DNA from 2 places in the Paenibacillus gansuensis genome. Region 2 is predicted to be linked to the other one. Evidence: riboswitches for the same ligand, from Rfam matches in the RefSeq annotation. Region 2 holds a riboswitch; the other holds the start of a gene.
The links. Region 2 has a riboswitch for thiamine pyrophosphate ahead of ACFSUF_RS07885 (ABC transporter substrate-binding protein). Riboswitches for the same ligand answer to the same signal wherever they lie in the genome.
Positions count from the first base shown of each region.

Region 1: it holds a riboswitch for thiamine pyrophosphate, as region 2 does, so the genes downstream of both, thiC (phosphomethylpyrimidine synthase ThiC) here and ACFSUF_RS07885 (ABC transporter substrate-binding protein) in region 2, are expected to answer to the same signal.

Region 1 is NZ_JBHUME010000002.1:311,005-314,418, forward strand. Features, by position in the region: gene ACFSUF_RS01650 (thiamine phosphate synthase) at 1-288, opposite strand, end outside; gene thiC (phosphomethylpyrimidine synthase ThiC) at 285-2,018, opposite strand; TPP riboswitch at 2,202-2,314, opposite strand; gene ACFSUF_RS01660 (ArsR/SmtB family transcription factor) at 2,556-2,891, shown strand; gene ACFSUF_RS01665 (SRPBCC domain-containing protein) at 2,956-3,414, shown strand, end outside.
Region 2 is NZ_JBHUME010000007.1:20,102-23,515, forward strand. Features, by position in the region: gene asd (archaetidylserine decarboxylase) at 205-993, opposite strand; gene ACFSUF_RS07880 (hypothetical protein) at 1,237-1,467, opposite strand; TPP riboswitch at 1,690-1,799, shown strand; gene ACFSUF_RS07885 (ABC transporter substrate-binding protein) at 1,918-2,931, shown strand; gene ACFSUF_RS07890 (thiamine-binding protein) at 2,960-3,250, shown strand; gene ACFSUF_RS07895 (ABC transporter permease) at 3,252-3,414, shown strand, end outside.

The DNA.
Region 1 (3,414 bases), on a different contig from region 2:
CGGTTCCCGCAGGTGGATCGCCGTCACGTCTCCGGCGATCTCTGCGGCAATACGAATCAGCCGATCCCACGGCTGCTTCCCGTCGGACACCACATGCAACTCCGCAAGGCCGGATGTGGACCTAGGTGTTGCCTCCGCTTCCAACCTCGTTTCTCCCCGTTCCTGCGAGTCCTTCTTCCGCAAGTCTCGTTCCTGCAAGTCCGGTCCCTTCAAGTGCTGTTCCCGCGAATCACTTTCCTGCGAGTCCCCCTCCGCCTCCCTGCTGCTTAACCAGACCACCCCGCTCACCCCCGGCTCCCCGTATACTCTTCCGCCTTCTCCCGCATACCGCGCTCGAAGGCCTCGCCGTCCTCCAATCCGTGCTGCTTTGCATACTCCCTGATATCCTGCGTAATTCGCATCGAACAAAACTTAGGCCCGCACATCGAGCAAAAATGCGCCGTCTTCGCACCTTCGGCAGGCAGCGTCTCGTCGTGATAGGACATCGCGCGTTCCGGATCGAGCGACAAGTTGAACTGGTCGCGCCAGCGGAATTCGAACCGCGCTTTAGACAGCGCGTCGTCCCGTTCCTGCGCTCCCGGATGGCCTTTGGCCAAATCAGCGGCGTGTGCGGCGATCTTGTAAGTGACGACGCCTTCCCTTACATCCTCTTTGTTCGGCAGACCCAGATGCTCTTTCGGGGTGACATAGCACAGCATGGAAGTTCCGAAGGAACCGATCATCGCAGCGCCGATGGCCGAAGTGATATGATCGTAGCCCGGCGCGATGTCGGTCGTCAGCGGGCCCAGCGTGTAAAACGGGGCTTCCTTGCAGATGTCCGCCTGCAGGTCCATATTCTCCTTGATTTTGTGCATCGGGACATGGCCCGGCCCCTCCACCATCAGCTGGACGTCGTGCCGCCAGGCGATGTCCGTCAACTCCCCCAGCGTCTGCAGCTCCGCGAACTGCGCCTCGTCATTGGCATCGGCGATCGATCCCGGCCGCAGCCCGTCACCTAACGAGAATGCGATATCGTAAGCTTTCATAATTTCGCAGATTTCCTCAAAATGCGTATACAAAAAATTCTCCTTATGATGAGCCAGGCACCAGGACGCCATGATCGAACCGCCGCGGGACACGATGCCCGTCAAGCGCTTGGCCGTCATCGGTATGTACCGCAGAAGGACACCCGCATGAATCGTAAAATAATCCACACCCTGCTCCGCCTGCTCAATCAGCGTGTCCCGGTAAATTTCCCAAGTCAGCTCTTCCGCCTTCCCGCCTACCTTTTCCAGAGCCTGATACAACGGAACCGTCCCTACAGGAACAGGGCTGTTCCGGAGAATCCACTCGCGGGTAGTATGTATGTTCCGCCCCGTCGACAAATCCATAATGGTGTCCGCGCCCCAGCGGACCGCCCAGGTCATCTTCTCCACTTCCTCCTCGATCGAAGAGGTGACGGCGGAATTTCCGATATTCGCATTGATTTTCACCAAAAAGTGCTTCCCAATCACCATCGGCTCGCTCTCCGGGTGATTCACGTTGTTCGGCAGAATCGCCCGTCCTCTGGCAATTTCGCTGCGGACAAATTCAGGATCGACCTGCTCCCGGATCGCGGCAAACTCCATTTCCGGCGTAATGATCCCGCGTCGGGCATAATGTATTTGAGTGACGTTCCCCCCCGCCTTGGCCCTGAATGGCCTCCTTCTGTTCGAAGGAAACACATCCGCCGCATCCCCTACTTTGCCTGCCGCAAGCCCATTGTCTTCCGGTTTCACTGTACGGCCTTCATACTCTTCTACATCCCCGCGGGACCGGATCCATTCATACCTGCCTGCCGGCAAGCCTTTGCGAATGTCCGCTTGATACGCATCATCCGTGTAGGGGCCGCTCGTATCATATACTCGAACAGGCAAGTTCTCCTCTTCTGCATCAGCCAGCCGGGTCGGGCTCAGCCGAATCTCCCTCATCGGCACCCGAACTGTCTCCGTTTCCCCTTCCACATACACTTTCCGGCTTGCCGGAAACGGCTGAATCAGCCTATTATTCTCTCCGCTCCCGCCGATTACCGCTTCTTCTCCCTTTTTGGACACAGCAAAAAACCTCCTTCTCATGATTCCGCACATGCATGCGGACGGTACATAGATAGAGGTCCACCCTTGGTTTCGATCAACGCAACAAAACAGAAAAAGACCGCAAGCATAAACAAGCGGTCCCGTAGTCACGTTCTCTAGGCTTCATTCCTCCGCTGGCATTATCCAGTTCAGGTATAACGGTCGAGCGCCGTATCAGCACTCCTCTCAGCCCGGTTCTCCGAGCCCCCGTGAAACATATTCAATTCATCCCAAGAATACAGGAACAGAGAAAATTTGTAAACTGTCTTTTGAAAAATAGGCCTAATTCACTGTTTCCCCAAACGTCCTACGTATCTAGCGACTTCCTTAATTTAGCGGGGCCATGCGGAAAACAGACGACCGGATGAATTACGAAATGGGATTAGCGGAAAAAACAACCAAATATTCCTTGACAGGAATATTCCCTTTAATGTATATTTGTATCAGAGAGGAGCAGTTGCTATGGGCGTGAAATTAACAACTTTGAGCGCACTCGCCGAGCCCAACCGGTATCAGATCGTTGAATTGCTTCGGGAGGGGCCTCTGACCGTAGGCGAAATTGCCGAACGTCTGGGGCTGCAGCAACCGCAGGTTTCCAAACATCTTCGCGTACTGAATGAATCCGGGTTGGTGGAAGTGCAGCCCAGTGCAAATAAGCGATTTTATAAGCTGAGCCCGAAACCGTTCCTGGAGATGGAAGAATGGATCACTTCGTTCCGCAGCCTTTGGGAGGACCGGTTCAACCGGCTGGACGATTATTTGCGCGAATTGCAAGGAAAGAATGGGGACTCGAAATAAAGGCCTTCGGTCCAGTGTCCCCGGAATTTGCATTCATCTACTACTTTATTGGAGGTAATGAACAATGTCCCAAGCAAATGCAGCAAATCAAATGGTGTCCCGTGTGGAAGGCAATGATCTGATTCTGGAGCGTGTATTTGACGCCCCCCGTGAACTGGTGTTTCAGGCTTTCTCGAAAGAAGAACATCTGAAGCATTGGTGGGGACCTCGAGGATGGATTCTCAGCGTATGCCGCGTGGACTTCCGTCCCGGCGGAACCTGGCACTATTGCATGAAGTGTATGGATGAGAATCAGGGGGATTTCTACGGCATGGAATCTTGGGGTATTGCAACTTACCACGAAATCGACGAACCGAACAGAATCGTTTATTCCGATTCTTTCTCCGATGCCGATGGAAACATTGTGGAAGGGATGCCTACATCCATCACGACCATGGAACTTCTTGACGAGAACGGTCAAACGAAACTTGTAAGCAGAACCCGCTACAATACGCCGGAAGAACTGAAAGCCGTGATGGATATG
Region 2 (3,414 bases):
CGGTTACGCTTACAGTTTAGATGTACTCATTATAGCATGTACCGACCGGGTTGGGACAACCGGGCCGCCTATTCGTGAAGAGATGCCCTGAATGCGTATGCGGATAGTTTCTTTCACAACTGATCCGTCGGAGATGCGGCAGAGTGGGACTCGCCGGAAAAAAAACAAACGGCCCTAAGGCCGTTCTCCCATCCGACAATTCAGTTAGTCAGCAAGCAGTAAACCTAGTGCCTCACCCATATTCACTCTGCTTCCTACCTTGAGATCTTCCCTTGGGGCAAACGTATCGTCTTCCATCAATAACACGACGGTTGATCCGAACTGGAAGTAGGCTAATTCCTGGCCCTTGTGTAATGATTTCACAGTCTCATCGGTAAATTTAATGCTGCTGACGTTCATGGCACCGACCTTGACTACCGCTACTTCGCCGCCTGCATGCCGGATATACGAGATCAGCCTCTCATTGCGGCTCAGCACCCGGGGCATGTGCCTCAGGCCGAAATCATTCACCGGATATACTTTGCCGGGAATGTGTTCCGTTTCTACGATCTCGCCGCCAACCGGCGTATGGATCCGATGATAATCCGTCGGGCTCAGGTAAAGCACATAGTAGAAGCCGTGCTTGTAGTTTTCTTGTCTAGGTGAGTAGTGGAGCAGCTCTTCGAGCGTATAATCCTGCCCCTTCACATTCAGGATCGTACCGTCCTGAATGGCTCCCATTCCGGTAATCAGCGCGTCGACCGGGCTGACCAATGCGGATGTATCTTCAGTAATCGGCCGGAGTCCCGGCTTCAGACGGCGCGTAAAAAATTCATTCAGCGATTGATATTCATGGACGGCTTTCTCCGCGTCTTCCAGGCGGATACCGTAAATTTTAGCGAAGCGGGGAATCAGTTTCCGGCTGGCACGCGAGGCGGCAAATGAACCGGTGATTCTGGAAATAAACTTGCGCGAAGAGAGTTCGGTTAACATTCGCATTGCAGATTTCATCATGGTCTTCGTTCACCTGTTCCTTCTCTTTCAATCCATCTATTTACTTACCACATGAAAATGCATAAATATAAGGGGTTTGACCTCTACAGAGGTTTATCTCATCTTGACATAATTTCAGGGACAAATCAATGGATACCGTGCCGGAAAGCATCCGCCCGCAGACCTGAAAACCATGGCAAGGCAAAGAAAAAAAGGCCTGCATAGGCCTTCATTCTTAGCAGCATATTTCTATGGAACTACTATCTAAGAGGCATGGCGCGGATGAGAACGGCTCTGCGGTTTCTCATATTCTCTGCACGAAAGGCAGGCAGCAGCATTGACGTTAATCGGATACGAGGACCCGGAAAACTTGGTGCACTGGATGGGAGCTTTGGATTCGGGATCAGTAGAGATGAGAGTACAATAGCTGCAGGGAGAAATTAATTCAGTCGTCACTTTCAGCAAATCGGATTTAATCTGCTTCAATACGTCCATGAACACGCTCCTGACCTAAATGAAAATGAGGTCTGTCGTCCATCTCCTAATATTTTCTATATATTTCTAAATTATAATGTAACACAAAAGTTTGGTATTGGTAACTGTTTGTTAGTAGAATGTCAGATTTCTACAATGAAGTTTTTGTAAATGAGAATATACTTTACTCTTAGCACGGGATTGACGGGTACACCGTTTCATTGTATCCTTGTAACGAACTGAATATGGAAATACGGGAGCTCGATGAAGTCGGGCTGAGAGTGCGGCCGCCTGCCGCTGACCGTCAATCTGAACTGGATAATGCCAGCGGAGAGAATTTCACGGTACACCGCCGTTTGGCGTACCGTCCTATTAGACCGCAGATGGAGATCCTTGGGGTCTTTTTTGTTGTCTGAGCGGGCGAATCTCTCATTTCCATGATCAACAAACATATATGGGGAGATGAAGGTTATGAACAAATGGATGCGGCAAACATCTGCAATTCTCGTGGCTGCAGCTTTGCTGCTTGCGGGATGCGGCACAGCGAAGAAAGAGGAGACGGGCAATGCTGCGGCTCCGGCTAAGCTTACCGATGTAAAAGTGGTGCTCGACTGGACGCCTAACACGAATCACACCGGACTCTATGCGGCCCGGGACTTAGGTTACTATAAAGAGCTGGGATTAAATGTGGAGATCATTCAGCCGGGCCAGAGCGGCGCCGATCAGATGGTTGCCACGGGCAGCGCAGACTTCGGGGTAAGCTATCAGGAAGGCGTGACGCTGGCGCGGATGCAGAATGTGCCCATCGTTTCGCTGGCGGCTGTCATACAGCATAACACCTCAGGCTTTGCCGCTCCGGCTGCGCTGAACATCAAGACGCCGAAGGATTTTGAAGGCAAAACTTACGGAGGCTGGGGTTCTCCAGCAGAAGAAGCGGTGATCGACTCTTTGATGCGCACGGAGAATGCCGATGTGAAGAAAGTAAAAATCGTGAACGCGGGCGATGCTGACTTTTTTACCATGACCAAGAAAGATATAGATTTTGCCTGGATCTATTATGCATGGACCGGTGTGGAAGCGGAGCTCCGCGGAGAAAAGATCGATATGGTTTATTTGAACAAGTATTCGAAGAAACTGGATTACTATACACCGGTTCTCATCACAAACGAGAAGCATGTCAAAGAACAGTCCGAACTTGTCAAAACATTTATGGCGGCGACCGCGAAGGGATATCAGTATGCGATAGATCATCCTTCCGAGGCTGCCGAGCTGCTGATCAAGGCCGTTCCGGATTTGAACGCGGACCTTGTCCGGGCTTCCCAGAAATGGCTGAGCCCGAAATATCAGGACGACGCTCCCCGATGGGGCGAGCAGAAGCTGGAAGTGTGGAAGGGCTATGCGGAATGGATGTATGAGAACAAGCTGATGGAGAAGCAGCTTGATGCGGAATCCGCGTTTACCAATGACTTCTTGCCTTCAAAATAATAGATAACTTAAGGAGATGAATCCTACTATGGCTACTACGCTGTTAAGTATACAAATCATACCGAGCGTTCCCGGGGGCGGCGACGTGATTCCTTATGTGGACCGTGCGATTGAAATCATTCAGCGTTCCGGCGTAAAGCATCAGGTGAATGCGCTGGAAACGACGATGGAAGGCGAACTTCCGCAGCTGCTGGACATTGTAAAGGACATGAACGATGCGATGGTGGAAGCAGAATGTCCGAGCATCATTTCGCAGATCAAAATCCTGCATAAGCCGGACGGAGCATCCATGGACAAGTTGACGGAGAAATACAGATAACATGAACGGACACCGCAATCGGCCTTTATGGTCCGCCCTGGCCGGGATCGCCGCATTTCTGCTGATCTGGCAGGCGGCGACCTCGGTCTTTGCCATATCGGAGTGGCTGCTCCCCAGTCCTTGGCAGGTCGCCAAGGAGGCGTTCGTCTCGGCGGACCGCGTGT